DNA from 3 places in the Shewanella sp. AS16 genome. Region 3 is predicted to be linked to each of the others. Evidence: predicted binding sites of a transcription regulator. Region 3 holds the regulator's gene; each other region holds the start of a gene.
The links. The regulator LexA, encoded in region 3, represses DNA repair genes until DNA is damaged. The targets are predictions, from matches to a motif close to TACTGTATNNNNATACAGTA.
Positions count from the first base shown of each region.

Region 1 (6,035 bases), on a different contig from region 3:
GTCACATTGACGGGTTTGGCATTGGCGCCGCCCTTCTTGGGCAGGATCTGCAACACCACCTTGCTGCCTTTTGGGCCCTTGATGAGTTCGACCACGTCGTCGAGACGCCAACCGATGACATCGACTATCTCGCCCTCTTCCTGACCGACGCCGACAATTCTATCTTCCGGTGCCAGCTTCTCGCTGTTGGCAGCAGGGCCTCCGGCCACCAGACTCTTGATCACTGTGTAATCATCATCGAGCTGCAACACGGCACCTATGCCTTCCAGGCTGAGGTTCATTTCCATCTGGAAACGCTCGGCGTTGCGCGGCGATAAGTAGCTGGTATGCGGCTCTATGCTGCGGGCGAAGGCATTCATCACACCCTGGAACACATCTTCGCTCTGGCTCTGGCTCAGACGCTTGATGGCGTTGTTGTAACGCTTTTGCAAGATAGTGACTATCTCGTCCCACTTCTTGCCTGTCAGCTTGAGATTCAGGGCATCATACTTGACTCTCTGGCGCCACAGCTCATCGAGCTCCGCCGTGTCTTTGGGCCAAGCGGCATCGTCTCTGTCGAATTGATACACATCTCCGGGGACAGTGAAATCTATTTCCTTGTCCAACAGAGACAAGGCATAGGCAAAACGCTCATAACGGCGCTGCTGTGCGAGATCGAACATCTTATAGGCAGAGTCCAAATCTCCGGACGTCAGCATGTCATCGAATTGCTTCCGGTACGGCTTGAAGCTGTCCACGTCCGCCTGGGTCAACACATTGCGGCGAAAATCCAATTGCTTCAAATAACGATCGAAAATCTGCTGGGAAAACCCGTCGTCCAGGTTGAATCTATGGTAGTGCGAACGGGTGAATAAACCGGTCACCCTCTTACTGGCAACCTTATGCTGAGGTTCCTGCTTAAGTGTGGGTAACTCGCTGATTTGAATCGTAGGAGACAAGGCCCACGCCGGAAAACCAACCAAAAAGCTGGTGACGGACGCGGCTAAAGTGAGTTTTCGCATCAACAAGTTACTCCTTTCAATACTATGACTACAGCAGGATGTGTTCGGCTCGGACCTTAATGCTCAAGCCACTGTCCAACTGGACCAGAACATCTTCCTTGTTAATGTCGGTGATCACACCTGCAACCGGTGACTTACCCAGTTTGACATTCACGCGCTGTTTTTGTTTCAAATCGCTCAGATTTGCTTGCACCAGTTTGACTTCCGGCTCGGCCTTGGCCTTCGCCGCAGGTTTAACACTGCGTTCGGCTTTGGGGGCCTGGGTCTTGGTTGGTTTTCTGACGGGCTTCTTCGCAGCCGGCTTGGGCGCTTGCGCTGCGCGCTTGGCCTTGGCTTTTTCCTGACTTTCTTTCAGGGTAGCCTGCGCATGATCTATGTGTTCCTGCTCCAGCTCGCCACAGTCAACACCATCGAGATCCACACGCTGCACACCGGCTTTCACACACTTAAGATAGCGCCAGCTGCTGGTATAACGCCTCAGGGCGACTCTCAATTGAGTTTTACTGACTTTAGAATCATCAGCCAACCTTTCAGCCAAATCTTGGAACAACCCGATTTTTAATGGCTTGGTTTCACCTTCGGCAATAAAACACAAAGGAAATTTTTCATACAAGTACGCCAGAATTGCGTTGGTGTCGGTCAACTTTTCTGTTGATTCCATCATTACTTCCACAGTCAAAAAGGGACCAGGGTGACTGGCTGACCTTCATCAGCCTCTTCCGAGTCGTTTATCTTCGTTAAACTCTCATTGGAGCTTAACGTACAAATTAGCATCATAGCCGTGTTTGCTAAAGCAAAATTAACAGACTTTAACAATTTACCGGATCAAGACACTCGCGCCTTAAACTGAGACTTATCTCCATCAGGCCCGGTGCGTGCAGCCGCTTATTATAAGGCGGGCGCCACCGAATGCGACCATGATTTGTCCATTATCGTACGCAAATTAAGCAAATAGGCTCTTTTCAAGGCTTTTAACCAAGGTTTCCAGACCCTTTTGGTCTTCGGCATCGAAACGGTCATACTCGGGACTGTCTATATCCAGCACGGCGATAAGCTCCGAAGCGGCAAAAACCGGGATCACTATCTCAGAATTGCTGGCACTGTCGCAGGCGATATGGCCGTCGAATTGATGCACATCGGCGATTCTCTGGGTGCTGGCCTGCGCCGCGGCTGTGCCACAAACGCCCTTGCCCCACGGGATGCGGCTACAGGCGACCTTACCCTGGAAGGGGCCGAGCACCAGTTGTTCACCCCGTTTAAGGTAAAAACCGACCCAATTGATCCCGCTGAGGTTGTCATTGAGCAAGGCGGAAAAATTCGCCATGGCGGCAACCTGATCATCCTCACCGGCAAGCAAGGCCTGCGCCTGGCGATTCAAAGTGGCGTAAAATGTCGACTTCATCGGCAGTTCCTAATCTAAGAGTTGGCTGTATCTGCCTTCTTGGCAGGTTTTTTGGCTGGCGTACTTTTAACCTGAACGCCACCTTTAAGCAAGTTGGTCAACTCGTCTTTACGCGTCGCGAAATAGAATGCCAACTTCTCCGAAGTCGCATCGTCGAGTCCCAGGCCAGCCTCTTGAATGAAAGGGATCAGGTTATCGGCGATATCGAGCATCTTGTCGTAGGCATCGGCCTCCTTCTTAGATGTGAACGTCATCTTTTCAACCCCTTCTCTGACCACGACAAATTGTGTTATAACCGCCATGAATGCTCCGCACTGTTTTTATATACAGTGCATAGAGTGGCACAGATCCAACTTGTGATGCAAGTGATCTCATTATTCTGCTACTATCGGCAGGTGATTGTTTAACGATGTAAAAACGCCTTGATTCAGACCGACACTACCGAAACTGGCTTGCTTGGCGACACAGCCCCGAATAACCGGATACCCAGATATCGCTATGGATGAACCAACAAGAGACGCCTCAGTGGTATTATGCCGCTCCTGTGATCTGGCCATCAGGAAACGGGCGCTGCCATCCAATGTCAGGGCCATCTGTCCCAGATGCCACTCTGTCCTGTACGACAGCCCCTATTGTTCCATCAACGGCATGCTGGCCCTGTGCGTGACCGCCTTGATGTTTTATTTGCCCGCCAACCTCTTCCCCGTGCTGGAAATCCATTTCTTCGGCAGCATAAGAACCACGACGGTATTTCAGGGGGCGCTGGCGGTCATGGACCAAGGCTACTGGATAGTAGGCATTGCCGTGCTCGTTGCCGCAGTGCTGGCGCCCGGGGTGCTGATACTGTCTATCTTCACCCAGATACTGATAGTGAAATTCGGCCTCAAGACACATACGGGCCGCGCGCTGTTGAAGCATCTGTTGCAGCATCAGGGGTTGTTGTCGGAGCTGACCATGCTGGAAATCTATGTGATCAGCTTTTTGGTTTCAGCCTTCCAATTATCTGATTTCTCAGATATCTTTTTTGGTATCGGCACTTTCTGCTTCGTGATGCTATTCGTGACCACCCTCTTCCTGCAGCGGGAATATAACTTGGATCATATGTGGAGTTTTCTCGATGAAAACCACTGAAAGTTTACAGGGACAGGCCCTCGGGCTGGTGTTGTGCCATGTCTGTCATCAGCTGAACCAGAGCAAAGAGGGCCACTGTCGCCGCTGCGGTCAGGCCCTGCGCCAGCGGGATCACGGCAGCATACAGAAGAGCTGGGCACTGTTGATCACCGCCGCCATCTTACTGGTGCCGGCCAACATCTACCCCATTACCACTATCGTCAAGCAGGGCAAGATCACCCAGGACACGATTCTTTCCGGCATACTGCATCTGGTCCAGTCGGACATGCTGCCCATTGCCATCATAGTGTTCGTCGCCAGCATATTGGTGCCTTGGCTGAAAATCATCGGCCTGGCCATCTATCTGTCCGCCATCAGTTTCAACATACCCGTCTCCAAACGCAAGTTGATGGTGGGTTTTCACATTATCGAGTGGATTGGCCGCTGGTCCATGCTGGACCTGTTTGTGATTTCCCTTACCGTCGCCCTGGTCAACATGGGGCAATTGCTGGATGCCAAGCCCGCACCTGCGGCCACCGCCTTCGCCCTGGTGGTGTTATTAACCCAACTGGCAGCCAAGGTGCTGGACACACGTTTACTCTGGGATCGATTGGAAAAACAAGATGACGCAAATTGAATCACCTAAGATAGTAAAGAAAAAGCTCTTCTCCCCTATTTGGTTGCTGCCTATTCTCGCCCTGGCACTGGGCGCCTGGCTCGGCATCAAGAGCATCAGGGAGTCGGGAATCGAGATCCAGATCCATTTTCCCAGCGCGACCGGCATCGACATAGGCAAGACCCTGGTCAGGTACCAGGGCTTGACCGTGGGTAAGGTCATAGACATAGCCATAGACGAAGACCTCAAAGGGGTCGACGTCAAGGCGCTGATAGATTACCGCTCCGAGCGCTTCCTCAACGAGGGGACCCTCTTCTGGTTAGTCACCCCCAAGGCCAGCATCACGGGCGTCGAGGGGCTAGACGCGCTCTTCTCGGGCAACTATATCGCCATGCAACCGGGCGGCGGCGGTTCCAGGACCTCGTACGAGGCCCAGCGCGAGCCGCCGGCGATGCAGCCCGGCAGCGAGGGGGTCGTCATCGAGCTCAAAGCCGATAAACTGGGATCCCTCGATGTGGGTTCCCCCGTGTTTTATCGTCAGGTACCGGTCGGCAGCATAGTCAGCTATCGGCTCGAAGGCAGCCAGCGGATACTGATAAGTGCCTTCATTCAGGAACAATTTACCCATCTGGTGAAGAAAGACTCACACTTCTGGAATGTTTCTGGGGTGCAGATCGACGCTTCACTGGCCGGGGTCAAGGTCACCACAGAGAGCCTGGCGTCTATTTTGGCCGGCGGTATCAGCTTCGATTCCAATGAACAGGGGATCGAGGCCGAAAACGGTGACAGTTTCCCCCTGTATGACTCGCGGGAGCAGGCCGACGGCGGCCAGATGCTGACGCTCACCGGCATAGACGCCAACGGCATAAGTAAAGGCACGGGTATCTTCTATCGGGGCGTCGCCATAGGGGAAGTGCGGGACATACAGCCCCTGAAGGATGGGGTCAGGCTGACAGCCAGCGTGAACCCTGAGTATGGCTCGCTGCTGACCCGGGACGCCCACTTCTGGCTCGAAGGCGCAGATCTGTCGCTCAATGGCGTGAGCCATGCAGAACGCCTGCTCACAGGCAAGGTGATCAATTTTCTCCCCGGGGTAGCGGACGCCGCCATTCCGGCCAATCCCGAATACCCTCTGGCCAACGAGGCCCCCGAACTGGCCCAGGCACAGAAACGCCTCCTCAAGGTCAATGCCGATGAGAATGCCGGCATTCAGCCCGGGGCCGATGTCAGATACAAACAGATTAAGATAGGCTCTGTGCTCAGCGTGAACCTGAGCAAGGATTTTTCCGTCGTCGAATATCAGCTGGAAATCTTGCCGGAATTTGTCGGCTTGGTGCATAGCGACAGTTACCTGCTGCCGGAATCGGCACTGGCGATAGACGCCTCACTGGATGGCGTCTCGGTCAAGAGCCGCGATCTCGCCACCCTGGTCAAGGGTGCCGTCAGCTTGCTGCCGGGCAAGAGCCACAGGCCGCTAGCCGCAGCGGCAACACTCAAGCTCTTCGCTTCGGCCGCGGAAGCGGAGCAATTTTTTGCCAATCAAAAACTGACCCATCTGACTCTGGTAAGCCAGGACGGTGCCGATCTGGCGAAAGGCTCCCCCGTCTACTACAAGAAAATGCAGATTGGCCTGGTCGAGGCCGTCAATTGGCAGGCCAGCAGCGACACTTTCCAGATCCGCCTGGCACTCGAGCAGGCTTTCGCCGCCCTGGTCAAACCCAATACCGTCTTCTGGCGCAACAATGCCGTCGAGATCAATGCCAGTCTGGCGGGACTGGAAGTCGCGGTTGCACCGCTCAAAGGCGCGCTCAAGGGCAGCATCAGCCTGGGGCTGCTCGCCGAAGAGGTGAAGGCCGACAGCCAACGCCTGTATGAGTCCAAGACACTGGCACAGGCGCAGGCACAG
Region 1 covers NZ_JAKCLK010000001.1:155,334-161,368, forward strand. Annotated here, with positions in the region: gene prc (carboxy terminal-processing peptidase) at 1-1,001, opposite strand, end outside; gene proQ (RNA chaperone ProQ) at 1,030-1,662, opposite strand; gene LZP73_RS00740 (GAF domain-containing protein) at 1,945-2,403, opposite strand; gene LZP73_RS00745 (YebG family protein) at 2,418-2,705, opposite strand; gene LZP73_RS00750 (paraquat-inducible protein A) at 2,902-3,534, shown strand; gene LZP73_RS00755 (paraquat-inducible protein A) at 3,521-4,150, shown strand; gene LZP73_RS00760 (MlaD family protein) at 4,137-6,035, shown strand, end outside.
Region 1: LZP73_RS00745 (YebG family protein) is a predicted target of LexA. The motif match lies at 2,716-2,735, and genes of this name have one in related genera.

Region 2 (6,035 bases), on a different contig from region 3:
TACATAGAAGCCGTCAGCGATGTCGAACTGGAAGACGATGCCATGGACGACTTCATCTTCGCCCATCCAGTGATGGAAGAAGAGAAGGCGCTGCAGAACACCCTGCTGGAGATCATCGAAGAAAATCCGAAGATCACCGCCGACCTGGTCAAGGGCCTGCGCCAAGACATAATAGAGGCCGGCGTCTCCAACATAGGCATCAGCGTCTGAGTCCGGCCATCGGCCTCACCATCATGGGCCAGCTTAAGGCTGGCCCGGCGGCCGCTGGTATCGGGGCTTGAGGCCTCAGGGCTTGGGGACAGCAGCGCCCCGGGCCACCCCAGGAATACGCCGCCTGCCTCAAAAAACTGTCTAAGAGCAAAGCTGTCTAAAACCAAAGCTGTCTAAAACCTAAGGTGTCTAAGAGCATAGCCGTCTGAAACCTAAGCAGCCTAAGACCATAGCGTAATAGCCAGTAGGCGCCGCGCATGGTAATTTTCCTGTCTCGGCCCAAATCCTCAATAGCCAAGGAAGTCGCGGATGCCCGCCATCTTGACCCCACTGCTCGCCGTCGTCGGCATCATGTTGCTCGGCGCCCTGATACAGAAACTCAGGCTGCTGCCGCCCGATACGGATCAGGTGCTCAACCAGTATGTCTACTATGTCGCCTTCCCGGCTATCATGCTCATCGCCCTGGCGCAGACGCCCATCACTGAGATACTGCAATGGGGTTTCATCCTCGGCTATGGCCTGGCCATGTTAATCACCTATTTCAGTGTCTTCTGGCTCTCACTCTGGGCCGACCCGGGAGACAAGGCGATTGCCGCCATGCGGGCGCTCAACACCAGCTTCGGCAATACCGCCTTCATCGGCATTCCGCTGCTGATCATCCTCTTTCCCGGGCAACAGAGTGCCCTGGTCGCGGCGGCGATTGCCAGCCTGCTGTCGGTACTCATGTTCGCCGTCGCCCTGGTCAGCGTGGAACTCGCCAACCCCAAGGCCAAACTGGTACACCCTCTGATGACCATGTTCAATGCCCTGGTGCGCAATCCCATAGTCATAGGCAGCCTGCTCGGTGTCGCCCTGTCGGCATTGGCGCTGCCCCTGCCCGCCGGGCTGGCGCTCATGTTGCAGCAGATAGGCAATACCTCCAGCCCCTGCGCCCTGTTTGCCATAGGCATGGTGCTGACCAAAGCCATGGGCCGGGAGACGCGGGAGGGCCCAGAGGCGCCACCCGCCCTCGGCGGACGCAATCTGGCCGAGCTGGGCCTGCTCAATCTATTCAAGCTGGTCCTCCAGCCGGCATTGACGCTGGTATTGCTGCAACTCTTGGGCGTCACTGGCGCGTATCTGTCTATGGGCGTCCTGCTGGCCGCCCTGCCGACGGCCGCCAGCGTTTACCTGCTGGCACAGCGCTACCAGGTGCTGGTCGGCACCAGCGCCAACACCATACTCCTGGGTACGCTGCTGACCTTCATCAGCCTGCCACTGCTGGATTACTTACTAAAAAACCTAAATTAATCAGTGGGATAAAAAATAAGTTGTGCTTAATTATTAAACGCAACTTTACTGTATATAAAATCAGTATATACTGTGTATCAATACAGTGTTTTGGTAAGTTATTCGACAGGAATTCATTATGCTTTGCCAACTCAGCATCAACAATTTCGCCATAGTACGCTTCCTGGAACTGGATTTTCGTCCGGGTATGACCAGCATCACAGGGGAAACCGGCGCGGGTAAATCCATCGCCATCGACGCCCTCGGCCTATGCCTTGGCAACAGGGCCGATGCCAATACAGTGCGCCCAGGAGCCAGCAAGACAGAAGTCAGCGCCCGCTTCTCACTCGATGATATTCCACTGGCGAAACGTTGGCTGGAAGATAACGATCTCGACCTAGAGCAGGAATGCATACTGCGCCGGACCATAGGCAGCGACGGCCGCTCCCGTGCCTACATCAACGGCAATCCTGTCCCCCTGGCACAACTCAAGAGCCTGGGGCAATTGCTGATAGGCATCCACGGTCAGCATGCCCACCACGCCATGCTCAAGAGTGAACACCAGCTCACCTTGCTGGACAGCTATGCCAACCATAGGCTGCTGAGCGATGCCGTTGCCGCCGGCTATCACAGGTGCAAGCAGTTGGAAGCCGAGCTCAGACAGCTGACCCTGTCACAACAGGAGCGCATCGCCCGCAAGCAGTTGCTGCAATATCAGGTCGAAGAACTGGACGAGTTCGACCTCAAGCCGGGGGAATTCGAAGAGATAGAGCAGGAGCATAAACGCCTGGCCAACGGCACCGAATTGATTGCCAGCTGTCAGGCCGGAGTCGAACTCCTCAGCGAAGGCGAGGAGCTGAATATAGAGCAGCTGCTCAACAGGGCCGTGGCTTTGGCACAACAACTGGAAAGCTATGACCCGGCCCTTGCCAACGTCAATGCCATGCTCAACGAGGCCCTTATTCAGGTACAGGAGAGCACAAGCGAACTGCAGCACTATCTCAGCGGACTGGAACTGGATCCTGAGCACTTCGCCTATCTGGAGGAGCGCCTGTCCAAGGCCATGCAACTGGCCCGTAAACACCAGGTTGGCGCCCCTCTACTGGCCGCTCACCATGAACAACTCAAGGCCGAGCTCGGCAGCCTGGATGACGACGAACATAAGTTGGCAGAGATGGCACAGCAGGTCGAGGCCAACCGCCAGGCCTATCTCGCCCATGCCCAGAAACTGAGCCAAAGCCGTGGCCGCTACGCCAAGGAGCTGGACAAGCTGGTCACTCAATCTATTCACCAGCTCAACATGCCCAAGGGCAAGTTCTGCATCTCAGTGACTTTCAACCCTGAGATGATGTCGGTCAACGGCTGTGACCAAATAGAGTTCATGGTGACCACCAACCCGGGCCAGCCTTTGCAGCCCATCTCCAAGGTGGCCTCGGGCGGCGAGCTGTCCCGCATAGGTCTGGGCATTCAGGTGATCACCGCCAAGAAGGTCTCGACCCCGACCCTGATCTTCGATGAGGTGGATGTCGGTATCTCGGGCCCGACCGCCGCCGTGGTCGGCCGCATGCTGCGCAGCCTGGGAGAGTCGACCCAAGTGCTGTGCGTCACCCATCTTCCGCAGGTGGCGGGCAACGGTCATCAACACATGTTCGTCAATAAATTCAACAAGGGTGGCAGCACTGAGACGTCGATGACGCCGCTGGATAAGGAGCAACGCATCCAGGAGCTGGCCCGCCTACTCGGCGGCGATACCATCACCAGCAATACCCTGGCAAACGCCAGGGAGTTACTGCAATAATTGCATTTTGCTGTGCTCATTATTGGAGTGTCAGCCATTGGAGCATGCAGATTGGGGAATGAAGAATGGGGCATGAAGATGAGGGCATTAAGATAGGAGCATGGCTCCTGTGTCTAGGATTTTAGCCCACTCTCTTAAACACCCACGCTCTTAAGCACCCAGGCGCCCCGGCTGGCATCCGAGTCCCGTTGGCACTTAACCTCTCAAATCTCGATCCTGCTTGCGAATAAAAGGCTTGAGCCAATGCGGCAATCCCAGTAGCTTAGCCAATGAATTAGCCTGCAGTTTGAATCGACTCATGGTGAGATGACGGCAGGCTCAGCGGGACAAGGCGCATGCTTTTCACCCATATCAAATGGGTGATGACTGCGCCTGTGCAGGGTATAAATTTCAGACTACAAGGACGAGCTATGAAATTTCATCGAGGCAGACTCATAGATCATATTCATCTGCGGGTGGCAGATCTCGCCGCCAGCAAACGTTTCTATCATGCGGTATTCACCGCCCTGGGCCACCCAGACGCGCTCCATGAAGGTCAGGGCTTCTTCCATGCGGATGAACTGTTCGTAGACGAGGCGCAGGATTACATTACCCGGGTACATCTCGCCTTTCAGACCCAGGACAGAGAAACAGTGCATAAGGTCTATCAGGCGGCGCTGGCCGCAGGTGGGCGGGATAATGGCGCGCCGGGGGAGCGGGCCTATCACCCAGGTTACTATGGGGCATTCGTACTGGACCCCGACGGCAATAATATTGAAGCCGTCTTTCATGGTCCGTTCGAGCGCAATGTCGCCTCGGTAGAAATAACCGCCAAATGACCTCGGCGGCTCAGTATTCGTACCTGCCGAGTAAGAGTCCGAGTAAGAGTGAGAGGCGTCAGTCGCCAAGGAGGAAAGATGCATAAGAGTAGGCTTGCCGCGTTCGTCATCGACAGCAAAGTGGATAATATTGAAGAGGCGAATAGGTTTTGGGAAAGCGCATTGGGCTACACTTGTGTCCGCTCAAGCGAGGCATGGTCAGACAGGTATTCGCATTTGGATGTTCCTGATGCTCAGCCTAATCTGCTGATCCAGAAAGTGACCCATGAGAGCCGAGTCCACCTGGATATCGAAACCGACGATATTCCGGCCGAGGTGGCACGCTTGTCCAAGCTGGGGGCAAAGGTGTTGACGAGATTTGAGCGCTGGGTGGTCATGGAAGCCCCAACGGGACATAGATTCTGTGTCGTCAATCCGCAAAGAGCCGATTTCCAGGATGCAGCCGATGTCAATGTCTGGGATTAACCGCCTGGCAGATGCAGCTGGGTCGCCAACAATGCCCAGCGCAGGGCCGACGCGGGGAAGTCCAGGGGGTTAGCCACAGGCGCCGGTTAGGCTGCGTTGCGTCAACTTTTGCCGAGAGGGCCCGAGAAGAAGATCGCCAGCCACAGGGTTTCCACCCCGGGTTCTGTCCAGGACACCCTGTGCTTCACGTGGGCCGGGAGCAGCAGATAATCGCCCTTCTCCAGGCTGACCTCTGTGCCATCTTCATACTGAATGCGTCCAGCCCCTTCGAGCAACAACACCCACTCATGCTCGCTTTGATCGTACCAGGCATCCGCTGCCGAGGCATGCCCCTTGGAGACGATGCGCTCGATACGCAGCGACTCAGCCTCGACCAAGGTCTCGAACACTTCCTGTGTCAGATCCTCGGGCATAGCAGTAAAAATATTGCTCATAGCGGCTCCCAAAACTCGACCAGTCTTTGGCTTTAAAGGTAGCGGGCCAGCAGCTGCAGGCAGATGAAGGCGAAGATCCCCGCCAGCACGTCGTCTATCATTATGCCGAAACCACCATGCACCTTGGCATCCAGCCAGCGGATCGGCCAGGGCTTGAGGATATCGAACAGACGAAACAGGCAGAAACCGGCCAGCAGCCAACCCCAGCCAGCAGGAGCGGCCACCAGGGTGATCAGCAGGCCGACCACTTCGTCCCAGACGATGGCGCCGTGATCGTGCACCCCCATGTCCTTGGCCGCCTTGTCACAAATCACTATTCCGGCCAGGGCCAGAACCAAGGTCAAGGCAAGGTAGCTGCCCAGCCCCAGAGGTTGCATCAGCAAATAGAGCGGCACCGCCGCCAGGGTACCGAAGGTGCCTGGGGCCTTGGCCGCCAGGCCACTGCCGAAGCCCAACGCCAGGAAATGCAACGGATTTTTAAGTGACAGACGCGCCAGCGCCGGATCTGTGCTAATCAATTTCATCAGAAATGCTCGAATCCATCCAACAGAGGCGTGAAGGCTTCGCCCTCGTGGCGCAGCTTGAGCTTGTCACCGGCGCAGATCTGGCCGACCTTGACGAACTTGACCCCGGCATGGCCGAGTGAGGTTTCCAGTGCCCCCTTCTGTGCTTCGGACACGGTAAACAGCAGCTCATAGTCTTCGCCGCCCTTGAGGGCATAACTCAGCCCCAGTTCCCAAGGCACAGTATCGCGCATCGCCGCCGACAGGGGTAATAGGCCAACCTCTATGGTGGCACCAACCCCTGAGGCCTTGAGCACATGGCCTATATCAGACATCAAACCATCGGAAAGATCTATGGCGCTGGAGGCCAAGGCCCGCAGCGCCTGGCCCGCCAATACCCTTGGGGTTGGCCGATAATGGCGATCTATGAGGTAGGCACTATTCTCAGCAGTCGCCTGCTGCCGGCCACGCAGGATATCCAGCCCCAGGGCCGAATCCCCCAGAGTACCTGTGACATAGACCCAATCACCCACCTTGG
Region 2 covers NZ_JAKCLK010000003.1:328,410-334,444, reverse strand. Annotated here, with positions in the region: gene LZP73_RS10025 (YjaG family protein) at 1-210, shown strand, start outside; gene LZP73_RS10020 (AEC family transporter) at 520-1,500, shown strand; gene recN (DNA repair protein RecN) at 1,619-3,277, shown strand; gene LZP73_RS10010 (VOC family protein) at 3,688-4,095, shown strand; gene LZP73_RS10005 (VOC family protein) at 4,174-4,560, shown strand; gene LZP73_RS10000 (cupin domain-containing protein) at 4,662-4,994, opposite strand; gene LZP73_RS09995 (phosphatidylglycerophosphatase A family protein) at 5,027-5,518, opposite strand; gene thiL (thiamine-phosphate kinase) at 5,518-6,035, opposite strand, start outside.
Region 2: recN (DNA repair protein RecN) is a predicted target of LexA. The motif match lies at 1,569-1,588, and genes of this name have one in related genera.

Region 3 (6,035 bases):
TATGTGCGGCGGCACCATGCCCTGGTAATAGAGGATATAGGACAGCAACAGGTAATCCATGTGGCTGCGGTGGCAAGGCACATAGACTATCTCGTGGCCGTCGTGGTGCAGCTGGCGTACCTGCTCGGCGCCCTTGATATTGATGCCACTGTACAGCTTATTCCACAGCCAGGTGAGGAAACGCTCGGCGATACGCACCAGGCTATCCGAATAGTTGGCGGCGATCTCGTCCAGGTAGGCTATCGCTGTCTCACGGGCCTTGGTCTCGGAGATCTTCTTGTTGGCCGCCTCTTCCTGAATCGCCTTCTTCAGCGACTCGGATTTCAGCAAGGCGTGAAACAAGGCCTGGCGATTGGGCAGCTGTGGCCCCGTCATCACCTTGCGCTGGCGGCTGAAGTGCACCCTGGCGACCCGCGCCAGCTTATGGGCTATGCCCATGTCAGTGCCGTGTTCGTCCGTCATATACCTCAGGGATACGGCACTGGAGAATTGCACGAAGTTATGGCGCCCGAGGAAGAGGATCATCAGGCACTTGCGCAGCCAGGTGGGGTTTTCCCGCTCCAGCACAGCCGCCCGCATGCTGTCATCTTCCTTGCCCGGGGTCCGGCCCCAGTAGAGGCTCACAGGCACCAGCTGGATGTCCAGCGTCGCATCCTGTTTATGGGCGGCCAACAGGAGCCTGAAACTCTCGAGAAAACCCTCATGATTGCGGCGCTGGCCAAACATGGGCTTGCCCCCCTGCAGGCATACCACCCTGGGAACCCGGCCATCGGCGAGCACCAGCTCTTCATAGGGGCTCGGCAGTCCCAACTTGGCGGTGACGTCATTCAGGGCCGCTATGTCGCTGACGGATTCAGTCTTCATCACATAGACGAGCGGTCTGCCCGGGTCCAGATTGAGATCGGCGAAGGGATCCTGTGGCACAACGATAGTGTGCACCAGCTGTTTCTGGATCCAACGCAAGGATTTAAACCACAGAGAGTCTTGTTTTGGCATTCTTCTTTTGCAATATGAGTCACGTCAAACGGACAGATAGAATACCAGACTCTGGCCAGTATTCACTAATAGTCGGCTAAGCCCATAAAAAATGGTTAATACTTGCACTGCAAATAATACTGTATATACTAACAGTAACTGTATAGAAAAACAGGAATGACCATGAGACCCTTGACGCCACGCCAAGCCGAAATTCTAGAGCTGATCAAACGCAACATCGCCGACACAGGCATGCCGCCTACCCGGGCCGAGATTGCCACCCGTCTGGGATTCAAGAGCGCCAATGCCGCCGAGGAACATCTCAAGGCCCTGGCGAAGAAAGGCTGTATCGAAATCATGCCGGGCACTTCCCGCGGTATCCGCCTGCCCCACGAAGAAGAGGCCCAGGAAGCCGGCTTGCCGCTGATAGGCCAGGTCGCCGCCGGTGAGCCGATTCTGGCCCAGGAACATGTGGAACAGTACTACCAGGTCGATCCCGCCATGTTTCATCCCGCCGCCGACTTTCTGCTCAGGGTCCGGGGTGACAGCATGAAGAATATCGGCATACTCGAGGGCGATCTGCTCGCTGTGCATAAGATGCAGCAGGCCCGCAACGGCCAGGTGATAGTCGCCAGGGTCGAAGACGATGTGACTGTTAAACGCTTCGAGAAGAAAGGCAATCTGGTTTATTTACACGCGGAAAACGATGACTACTCCCCCATCAAGGTGGATCTCAGTTGCCAGAGCCTGACCATAGAAGGTCTCGCCGTCGGCGTAATACGTAATGGAGACTGGCTATGAAACATTTGCTGGGCAATGCGCCGCGCCACCCTGGACTCTGGCTGGATCTCGACAGCCATGTGCAGGACAGCCAACATAGAGACATCACCACCATGCCGACCCGGACCCAGGGGCGCACCGAGCTGCAACAGCTCAGTGCCCAACTGGCACAACTGAGCCAGCAGGGCCGCTGGATAGTGCTGATCAGCCCACCCAATGCCATAGGCTACAAGCAATTGCTGGCCAAGGCCGGGGTGCGCATGGACAGGGTATTGCTGGTGCATGCCAAGGATGAAGTGGAAGTGCTGTGGGCGATGGAAAGAGCCCTCACCAGCGGCACCTCCAGCGCAGTGATCTCCTGGACCCAGTCCCTCGACGCCAGAGATATTCGCCGCCTGCAACTGGTCGCCAAGAGTGCCAGAGCCATGGGCATAGTCCTCGAAGAGGTAAATGTTCACTTACAGGGAGAAGCCTTGTTTGACAATCACGAAGCGTTCCAGCAACACCAATTATTCGGCCCCATACATTGACCCCATCCTGGGCCAGCCTATCTCCAAAGCCTCATCGCACGCCATGAGGCTTTTTTTTTCAGCAATTTTTTCAGTCAATTAGAAAGCAGAGCGAGCTTGATCAATAACTGAACAGCAAGTAATGTAGGACAAGGTAACGTGCATTCAAGCGTTATCACCTGGCTCCATGCCAGGCATAGCCAGACGATTGAGTCATGGCCTAAGGGATGGATATATTCAGTCGTAGGTGCAAGCGTGGTTAATACCGGCAGTAACGATACATAGACCAAGAGTAAAAACCGCCAACGCACTTTGAAGTCATCAACGCTTTTTTGGGAACCGAAGAGTTTACATAGAGCTGAGACTTACTGTGTGACTCTTCTTTGTAGTTGCGTTTCGCAATTGGCAGAGGAGAAGTCTTGTGAAGCAATGGTTGTATTGTGCCTTGGTGCTGGTATTCGCACCTCATCTAGCGGCGGCAGAAATGCCCCTGAACATGACTCAGGGGGTGACAGAAATCAGTGGCAAGGTGTATGACTTGCACATGACCATTCTGTATATCTGCTGTGCCATCGGCGTGGTCGTCTTCGGTGTAATGATTTATGCCATGATAAACCACAGGAAATCCAAGGGCGCAGTTGCCGCCAACTTCCACGAAAGCACCAAGGTCGAGATAGCCTGGACCATACTGCCTTTCATCATCTTAATTCTCATGGCCATCCCAGCGACCAAGACACTGGTCGCCATGGAAGACACCCATGACGCCGAACTCACGGTCAAGATCACAGGTTCCCAATGGAAGTGGCATTACAGCTACTTCGATCAGGACATAGACTTCTACAGCAACCTGGCCACCCCCATGTCCCAGATAGAGGGCAACGAGGCCAAAGGGGAAAACTATCTGCTCGAAGTGGATAAACCCCTGGTGCTGCCGACCCACAGGAAAATACGTTTCCTGATGACCTCAGACGATGTGATCCACTCCTGGTGGCTGCCGGCCTTCGCCATCAAGAAGGACGCCAACCCAGGGTTCATCAACGAAACCTGGGCGCGGATCGACAAGGAAGGCATTTACCGCGGCCAATGCGCCGAGCTATGCGGCAAGGGACATGGCTTCATGCCGATAGTGGTCCAGGCCGTGTCGGCGGCCGAGTTCGATACCTGGGTCAGTTCACAGCGGGCCGCGGCCGATGCGGCGGCGGCCGAAGCCGAGGCGGCATTGACACAAAACCTGAGTCTGGACGAACTCATGGCCCAGGGGGAACAGGTCTATATGAGCCACTGTGCCGCCTGTCACCAGCCCAATGGCATGGGACTGCCGGGCATATTCCCCTCACTCAAGGGCAGCGCCGTTGCCACAGGCCCCATAGCCAACCACCTGGAAACTGTCATCAATGGCAGGCCCGGCACGGCCATGCAGGCCTTCGGCAAGCAATTGACGGCCCAGGAACTCGCCGCCGTTGTCACCTTCGAGCGTAATGCCTGGGATAACAATACCGGCGATACGGTGCAAGCGGCCGATGTCGATAACCACGGAAAGTAAGGGAAAGGCATGAATACTTTGACCCGAGAACTCAACTCTGTCGCCGAGCCTGTCGATCAGACTCAGTTGCATGAGGAAGACCATCACCACCAGGCGCCCAAGGGCATCTGGCGTTGGTTGTTGACCACCAACCACAAGGACATAGGCACCCTCTATCTGTGGTTCAGCTTCATCATGTTCCTCACCGGCGGCACCATGGCCATGGTGATCCGCGCCGAATTGTTTCAGCCTGGATTGCAATTGCTCGAGCCCAATTTCTTCAATCAGATGACCACAGTCCATGGCCTGGTCATGGTGTTCGGTGCAGTGATGCCGGCCTTCACCGGCCTGGCCAACTGGCTGATCCCCATGATGATAGGCGCACCCGACATGGCCCTGCCCAGGATGAATAACTGGAGCTTCTGGATCTTGCCGTTCGCCTTCACCATCTTGCTCAGCTCGCTGTTCATGGAGGGCGGTGGCCCCAACTTCGGCTGGACCTTCTACGCCCCGCTGTCGACCAGCTTCAGCCCGGACAGCACGGCGCTGTTCGTCTTCTCCATCCACATCATGGGCATAAGTTCGATCATGGGGGCGATCAACGTGATAGTCACCATAGTCAACCTGCGCGCCCCAGGGATGAACTGGATGAAGCTGCCGCTGTTCGTCTGGACCTGGCTCATCACCGCCTTCCTGTTGATCGCCGTGATGCCTGTGCTCGCCGGGGCGGTGACCATGGTGCTGACGGATAAGTTCTTCGGTACCAGCTTCTTCGAGGCGGCCGGCGGCGGCGATCCCGTGATGTTCCAGCATATCTTCTGGTTCTTCGGTCACCCCGAAGTCTACATAATGATCTTGCCCTCCTTCGGCATCATCTCGGCGATAGTGCCCACCTTCAGCCGCAAGAAGCTCTTCGGTTACTCTTCCATGGTATACGCCACCGCCAGTATCGCGATCCTCTCCTTCCTGGTCTGGGCCCATCACATGTTTACCACAGGCATGCCCGTGTTTGCCGAGCTCTTCTTCATGTATTGCACCATGTTGATCGCCGTGCCGACCGGGGTGAAGGTCTTCAACTGGGTGACCACCATGTGGCGGGGATCCATCTCCTTCGAGACCCCCATGCTGTTTGCCGTGGCCTTCATCATACTCTTCACCATAGGCGGCTTCTCCGGGCTGATGCTGGCCATCACACCGGCTGACTTCCAGTACCACGACACCTACTTCGTGGTGGCCCATTTCCATTATGTGCTGGTGACCGGGGCCATCTTCTCCATCATGGCCGCGGCCTACTACTGGCTGCCCAAGTGGACGGGGCACATGTACGACGAGCGCCTGGGCAGGATACATTTCTGGTGTTCGGTGATTTCGGTCAACGTGCTCTTCTTCCCCATGCATTTCCTGGGCTTGGCCGGTATGCCGAGGCGTATTCCCGACTACGCCATCCAGTTTGCCGATGTGAACCAGATAGTCTCCATAGGTGGCTTCGCCTTCGGCCTATCCCAGCTGATCTTCCTGGCCGTGGTGCTCAAGTGCATTCGCGGCGGAGAGAAGGCGCCGGCCAAGCCATGGGAAGGTGCCGATGGACTGGAGTGGACCCTGCCGAGTCCGGCACCCTATCACTCCTTCAGCACACCGCCCGAGATCAAGTAGATGGTGAGCCAGGCCAAGTCGCATCGCAAGCTCATAGTCCTGTTGGTCATAGGCAGTGTCGGCATGTTCGGCTTCGGCTTCGCCCTGGTGCCCCTCTATAACGTGTTATGCGACAAGCTGGGGATCAACGGCAAGACGCAGAACACGGCCAGCAGCTATCAGGCCATGACCATAGATGCAGACAGGACGGTCACAGTGGAGTTTATCGCCCAGGTACAGACGGGCATGCCATGGGCGTTCGCGCCCAGGCTCAAGCGCCTCAAGGTGCATCCTGGGGAGCTCACCCGCACCGCATTCCTGGCCAGCAATCACGCCGACAGGCGTATCGTCGGCCAGGCAGTGCCTTCGATCTCCCCTGGGCAAGGGGCCGCTTATTTCCACAAGACGGAATGTTTCTGTTTCAATCAACAGCCGCTGGCGGCGAAAGCCGACGCAGAGTTACCCCTGATTTTCTATGTGGACCCGGACTTACCCGAGTCCATACATACATTGACCCTCTCTTATACCCTCTATGACATCACAGACAAGCAAGCGAGTGACGCCCTGGAGCAAGGAGCAGCAAAATGACGACTAAGCACGAACCTTATTATGTCCCC
Region 3 covers NZ_JAKCLK010000002.1:660,003-666,037, forward strand. Annotated here, with positions in the region: gene plsB (glycerol-3-phosphate 1-O-acyltransferase PlsB) at 1-996, opposite strand, end outside; gene lexA (transcriptional repressor LexA) at 1,159-1,776, shown strand; gene LZP73_RS07675 (cell division inhibitor SulA) at 1,773-2,285, shown strand; partial or broken gene coxB (cytochrome c oxidase subunit II) at 2,686-3,798, shown strand; gene ctaD (cytochrome c oxidase subunit I) at 3,817-5,439, shown strand; gene LZP73_RS07690 (cytochrome c oxidase assembly protein) at 5,440-6,006, shown strand; gene LZP73_RS07695 (cytochrome c oxidase subunit 3) at 6,003-6,035, shown strand, end outside.